2 linked regions of the Cupriavidus necator genome follow. Each later gene encodes a partner of the first gene's protein in a complex. Links are inferred from orthologs where the notes say so. Each region holds a gene or a part of one and is shown in the gene's direction. Other genes may lie near its edges.

What was found.
Region 2: the proteins of I6H87_RS09605 (region 1) and dapF are in contact, whole or in part, in a solved structure (PDB 5YGU), measured with the Escherichia coli proteins. The link is inferred for Cupriavidus necator from one-to-one orthologs.

The regions. Positions count from the first base shown.
Region 1 is NZ_CP066018.1:2,055,602-2,058,733, reverse strand. The notes cover bases 252-3,067. They hold I6H87_RS09605 (RNA pyrophosphohydrolase), read left to right. Parts: upstream 252-1,230; coding sequence 1,231-1,905; downstream 1,906-3,067. Other genes in these bases: proB (glutamate 5-kinase), read right to left, coding at 2,561-3,067; I6H87_RS09600 (CNP1-like family protein), read left to right, coding at 1,898-2,479; I6H87_RS09610 (proline--tRNA ligase), read right to left, coding at 252-1,038. Also shown: more of I6H87_RS09610, read right to left, coding at 1-251; more of proB, read right to left, coding at 3,068-3,132. UniProt on the Escherichia coli protein: Master regulator of 5'-end-dependent mRNA decay.
Region 2 is NZ_CP066018.1:1,275,055-1,278,319, forward strand. The notes cover bases 41-2,989. They hold dapF (diaminopimelate epimerase), read left to right. Parts: upstream 41-1,056; coding sequence 1,057-1,923; downstream 1,924-2,989. Other genes in these bases: I6H87_RS05910 (lysophospholipid acyltransferase family protein), read left to right, coding at 41-124; I6H87_RS05915 (lipid A biosynthesis lauroyl acyltransferase), read left to right, coding at 121-1,014; I6H87_RS05925 (polyphosphate kinase 2 family protein), read left to right, coding at 2,031-2,840; I6H87_RS05930 (patatin-like phospholipase family protein), read right to left, coding at 2,855-2,989. In the rest of the region: more of I6H87_RS05910, read left to right, coding at 1-40; more of I6H87_RS05930, read right to left, coding at 2,990-3,265. UniProt on the Escherichia coli protein: Involved in the succinylase branch of the L-lysine biosynthesis and in the biosynthesis of the pentapeptide incorporated in the peptidoglycan moiety. Catalyzes the stereoinversion of LL-2,6-diaminopimelate (L,L-DAP) to meso-diaminopimelate (meso-DAP).

The DNA.
Region 1 (3,132 bases):
GACCGGCTTCTTCGCGCCGATCGGGCCCAGGTAGCCCGGCGGCGAGCCGAAGGCGTCGACGATCTCGTTCTCGGTGGCAAAGCGGAAGTCGGCCAGGCCCGGCACCTTTGACGCCTTGACCTCGTTCAGCTCATGGTCGCCGCGGATCAGCAGCAGCCAGATCTCGGCGCCGGCCTCGGTGTCCTTGGCCAGCACGATCGACTTGACGGTGCGCTGCAGCGGGATGCCCAGGAACTCGGCCACGTGCTCGCACTTGGCCTTTTCCGGGGTGGCGGTCTTGACCAGGTCTTCGGCCGGCGCGGCGCGGCTGGCCAGCAGGGGCAGCGCCTCGGCGGCCTCCATGTTGGCGGCGTAGTCCGAGGTCGGGCAGTAGACGATGGCGTCTTCGCCGGTGTCGGCGATCACATGGAACTCATGCGAGCCCGAGCCGCCGATGGCGCCGTTGTCGGCCGCCACGGCGCGGAATTCCAGGCCAAAGCGGCGGAAGATGCGCACGTAGGCGTCGTACATGTTCTCGTACGACTTGCGCAGGCCGTCCGTGTCGCGGTCGAAGGAATAGGCATCCTTCATGGTGAACTCGCGCCCGCGCATGATGCCGAAGCGCGGCCGGCGCTCGTCGCGGAACTTGGTCTGGATCTGGTAGAAATTGACCGGCAGCTGCTTGTAGCTGCGGATTTCCGAGCGGGCGATGTCGGTCACCACCTCTTCCGAGGTCGGCTGGACCGCGAAGTCGCGCTCATGGCGGTCCTTCAGGCGCAGCAGCTCGGGGCCCATCTTGTCCCAGCGGCCGGTTTCCTGCCACAGCTCGGCCGGCTGGATCACCGGCATGGACAGCTCCACCGCGCCGGCGCGGTTCATTTCCTCGCGCACGATGTTCTCCACCTTGCGGATCACGCGCAGCCCGATCGGCATGTAGTTGTAGATGCCGGCGCCCAGCTTCTTGATCATGCCGGCGCGCATCATCAGCTTGTGCGAAACGATTTCCGCGTCGGCGGGCGCTTCCTTGAGGGTGGAAATGAAGAATTGCGAGGCTTTCATCCGTAATTTCTCTCTGGGCCGCCGGGCTCGGGAAAACCCGTCCCGGCAAAATCCGGGGGCCGGCGGCACTGAATTGTGGGCACGCGCCTGAAACTGCCCTTCCGCTCGGGGAAAACCAGCATCCCCCGGTCCGGGCCCGGCTGCGCGCTTCCTTTATAATCAGCGTAATTCTAAAGGATTCGAGGTGCAGTCATGCTCGATCGTGAAGGCTTTCGCCCGAACGTCGGCATCATCCTCCTCAACGCACGAAACGAGGTTTTCTGGGGCAAGCGAATCGGCGAACACTCCTGGCAGTTCCCGCAAGGTGGCATCAAGTACGGCGAAACGCCTGAACAGGCCATGTACCGCGAACTGCATGAGGAAATCGGCCTGCTTCCGGAGCACGTCAGGATCGTCGGTCGCACGCGCGACTGGCTGCGTTACGAGGTGCCGGACAAGTTCATCCGCCGCGAGATCCGCGGCCACTACAAGGGCCAGAAACAAATCTGGTTCCTGCTGCGCATGGCCGGCAGGGACTGTGATATCCATCTGCGTGCCACCGAGCACCCTGAATTCGACGCCTGGCGTTGGAGTCATTACTGGGTGCCGCTGGAGGCGGTGATCGAGTTCAAGCGCGATGTCTACCAGCTGGCGCTGACGGAGTTGTCACGCTTCCTGAACCGGCACGCGCGTGTGCCGCTGAGTCCCTATGGCACGCACGGCCCCCACGGCATGCATGGCCGGCATGGCGGGCCGCGCAGCCAGGCGCTCAGCCGCGCCCAGCAGGCGCAGCAGGCCGACGCCGACTGCAATGCCGAGGCCGCGCACGCGACCGAGCACGATTCACCGGCAACGCCGGTTTCCACCTCACGGAGCACTGATGACTAGTTTCACCGGCCTGGGCCGCCGCCGCGGCCTGACCGCTGCCGGCATGCTGATTGCCGCGGCCAGCCTTGCGCTGGCCGGCTGCAAGACCACCGGCAAGGAGATGGCGGAGGAAGAAAGCACCTGGCTCAACCCGTTCGCGCCCAAGACCTTTGATGAGGCCAAGGCGATGCTGCCGGCACCGCCTCAGGACGCCAACCTGATCCCGTTCTCGGTGTCGGGCACCGGCTCGCTGTCATTCGCGGTGGACGGCAAGTCGGTCTCGGTCGGCAAGGACAACGTGGTGCGCTACACGGTCGTCACCACCAGCCAGAGCGGCGCGCGCAACGTGACCTTCGAAGGCCTGCGCTGCGATGCGTTCGAGCGCAAGCTCTACGCCACGCTGCCCAAGGGCGCCACCGAGTGGGTGCCCAACAGCAGCGACTACGGCGAGACCTGGCACCGCATGGAGACTGGCGTGCGCAATGCCTATGCCGCCACGCTGGCGATCGATTTCTTCTGCGAGGGCCGTACCGTGGCCGGCACCGCCGACGCCATGGTGCGCGACCTGCAATCGCGAGCGCCGCGCAAGCGCTGAAGCACGCAGCGTCGACATAAAAAAACGGCGGGACTGCCTGGCAGCCCCGCCGTTTTTGTTTGCGCCCGGCCTGTACGCCCGTCAGACCAGCACCAGGTTGTCGCGATGGATCAGTTCGGGCTCGTTCAGGTGCCCCAGCACGGACTCGATCTCGGATGAGGGCTTGCGCGCGATCAGCCGCGCCTCGGCGCTGGAATAGTTGGTGATGCCGCGCGCCACCTCCTTGCCCTGCGCGTCGACGCACGCGATCACCTCGCCGCGGGCGAACTCGCCCTGCACTTCCGTCACGCCGATCGGCAACAGCGACTTGCCGCCGCTGGTGAGCTTCTCGACCGCGCCGTTGTCGATCACGACCCGGCCGCGCAGCTGCAGGTGGTCGGCCATCCATTGCTTGCGCGCCGTGAGCCGCCCGGTCGGCGCCAGCAGCTGGGTGCCGATGGCCTCGCCCGCGGCCAGGCGCTCCAGCACGTTGGCCTCGCGCCCGGAGGCGATGGTGGTATGGGCGCCGGACTTGGCTGCGCGCTTGGCCGCCAGGATCTTGGTCAGCATGCCGCCGCGCCCGATCGACGTGCCGGCGCCGCCGGCCATGGCCTCCAGCTCGGGGGTGCCGGCCAGGGCCTCGTCCACGAACTGCGCGGCCGGGTCCTTGCGCG
Region 2 (3,265 bases), 780 kb from region 1 along the record:
GGTGGGCCTGTGCCCCACGCAGTACCTGTGGGCTTACAACCGCTACAAGCAACCCGCCGGAGCGGGTACCCCGGACGCGCCGGGCAATGATACCGAGCCGGCCACTGATCGATCGATTTCATGAGCCGTGTGTTCACGTGGCTTGGCATCGGCTTGCTGACGGTGCTGGGCAAGCTGCCATATCCGTTCGTCGCGCGCTTCGGCGAGGCGCTGGGAAGCCTGCTCTACCTGGTGCCGAGCGAGCGGCGCCGCGTGGTGCAGGCCAACCTGCGCCTGTGTTTCCCGGACCGGACCGAGGCCGAAATCGATGAACTGTCGCGGCAGAGCTTCCGCATCCTGTTCCGCAGCTTTGCCGAACGCGGCATCTTCTGGACCGGCAGTGAGGCGCAGATGCGCCGCTGGGTGCAGATCGACGACCAGGCCGGCCTGGTGGCCCTGGATGGCACCCCGCATATCCTGGTGACGCTGCACCTGTCGGGCGTGGAAGCCGGTGCGATCCGACTCACCATCGACCTGCGCGAGCATCTCGGCCGCTCCGGCGCATCGCTCTATACCAGGCAGAAGAACGACCTGTTCGACCACTTCCTGAAGCACGCGCGCGGGCGCTTCGGCGCCAACATGATCTCGCGCAACGACAGCGCGCGCGACATCCTGCGCTGCCTGAAGAAGGGCGAGGCCCTGCAGCTGATCGCCGACATGGATTTCGGCGAGCGCGACTCGGAGTTCGTGCCGTTCTTCGGCGTGCAGGCGCTGACACTGACCTCGGTGTCGCGGCTGGCGCGCCTGACCGGGGCCAAGGTCGTGCCGATCTACACCGAGATGCTGCCCGACTACCAGGGCTATGTGCTGCGCATCCTGCCGCCCTGGGAAGACTACCCCGGCGCAAGCGTCACCGACGACACGCGCCGCATGAATGCCTTCTTCGAGGACTGCATCCGCCCGCGCGTACCCGAGTACTACTGGGTGCACAAGCGCTTCAAGCACCGCCTGCCGGGCGAGCCCGAGATCTACTGAGCGCGCCGGCACGTCCGGCGCCGCGCAGCTACAATCCCCACCATGAAACTCCAGTTCACCAAGATGCACGGCGCGGGCAACGACTTTGTCGTGCTCGACGGCATCCACCAGCAGATCGACCTGACCCCGGCGCAATGGCGTGCGCTGGCCAGCCGGCATTTCGGCGTTGGCGCTGACCAGATCCTGATCGTTGAAAAGCCGTCCCGCCCCGATGTCGACTTCCGCTACCGGATCGTCAATGCCGATGGCAGCGAGGTGGAGCACTGCGGCAACGGCGCGCGCTGCTTTGTGCGTTTTGTCACCGACAAGGGCATGACCGACAAGCGCTCGGTGCGCGTCGAAGTGATGAACGGCGTCATTACCCTGACGCTGCAGGACGACGGCCAGGTCACGGTGGACATGGGTGCGCCCGAACTGGAACCGGCGCGCGTGCCGTTCCGTGCGGAAGGCCTGCCCACCCGCGCGGAAGGCGCGGACACGCTGTACGGCCTGGAGGTCAACGGCCGCACCGAATGGATCTCGGTGGTATCGATGGGCAATCCGCACGCGGTGCAGGTGGTGGACGACGTGGAGAACTTCCCGGTGCTGCAGGACGGCCCGGTGGTGGAGCACCATGCCGCCTTCCCCAACCGCGTCAATGCCGGCTTCATGCAGGTGCAGGACCGCCATGCCATCCGGCTGCGCGTCTACGAACGCGGTGCCGGCGAAACCCTGGCCTGCGGCACCGGCGCCTGCGCGGCCGTGGTGGCCGGCATCCGGCGCGGCCTGCTGGACTCGCCGGTGCGGGTGCATACCCACGGCGGCGATCTGACCATTGCCTGGGATGGCGGCGCGGAACCGGTGCGCATGACCGGCCCGGCCACCACCGTGTTTGAAGGCAGCATTGACCTGGCAGCCCTGCCGGCCTGACCATAGGGGCTGTGCGCCCCTGTCCACACGCCCCGCATTCCTTGCCGCGGAGCCCCGGCCGGGGCGCTCATTCCCTTGATCTTGCTGGTCAGACCGATGGAGCGCCCATGCCGCTGGACGATTTCCGCATTACCTCAGGCAAGCGTTTTCGCCTTGCCGACTTCGACCCGGGCAGCAAGCCGCTGTCGTGCGGCAAGAAAGAAGAAGACCTGGCCCGCATCATCGAGCTGAGCAACGCCCTCGACGCGCAGCAGGATATCTTCTACGCCGAGCACCGGCGCAGGCTGCTGGTGGTGCTGCAGGGCATGGATACCAGCGGCAAGGACGGCACCGTGCGCGGCGTGTTCCGCAGCTTCGATCCGCTGGGCATCCGCGTGGTGGGCTTCAAGTCCCCGTCGCCGGAGGAACTGGCGCGCGACTTTCTATGGCGCATCCACCTGCAGGTTCCGAAGACGGGCGAGATCGTGGTCTTCAACCGCAGCCACTATGAAGACGTACTGATCACGCGCGTGCACAACTGGATCGACGCCGCCGAGTGCGAGCGGCGCTTCCGCCAGATCCGGGACTTCGAGTCGATGCTGACCGAGACCGGCACCACCATCGTCAAGTGCTTCCTGCACATATCCCGCGACGAGCAGAAGGCACGGCTCGAAGCGCGCCTGGCGGATCCGGAGAAACACTGGAAGTTCGACACCAACGACCTCGCCCAGCGCAAGCACTGGAAGGCCTACATGGACGCCTACGAGGCTGCCATCATGGCGACCAGCACGCCCGAATGCCCGTGGTACGTGGTGCCGGCCGACTCCAAGACACACCGCAACCTGATGGTGGCGGAGATCCTGACCAGGGTCTTCGAGGACCTGAAGCCGGCCTACCCGCCCGCCCGGCCGGAACTGGCCAGTACCAAGGTCGACTGAGCCGCCCGGCCGCCTCAGCCACCGTTGCCGCGGTGCACGTCGTGCGTGACGAAGGGGTGCTCGCGGCTGGGCATCGCCAGCCATTGGGGGTGGCGCAGGGTCTGGCGGATATCGTCCAGCCCGCTGGTCCAGTGCTCATGCATGGTGAGCGCGCCGAACTGGTAGTCCTTGGCCAGGTTCTCGAACGACTTGTCGCGGTAGATCAGCTGGATTACGTTGCGGCGCGCGTCGCAGGCCTGCTCCGCCGCGCGGCGGTACCAGGCGTTGTCGCGCTTTGACGGCGGCACCAGCGCCATCACCTCGTTGAGCATGCGGCGCATGTTCTGCTGCTCGCGCATGTAGTCGGTAATGGCCCGCGTGCGGCTGGAGTACTGGATGTCCTTCTGGCGCTCGGCCACGTCGACCAGGTCGTGCGGCAGCTTGCC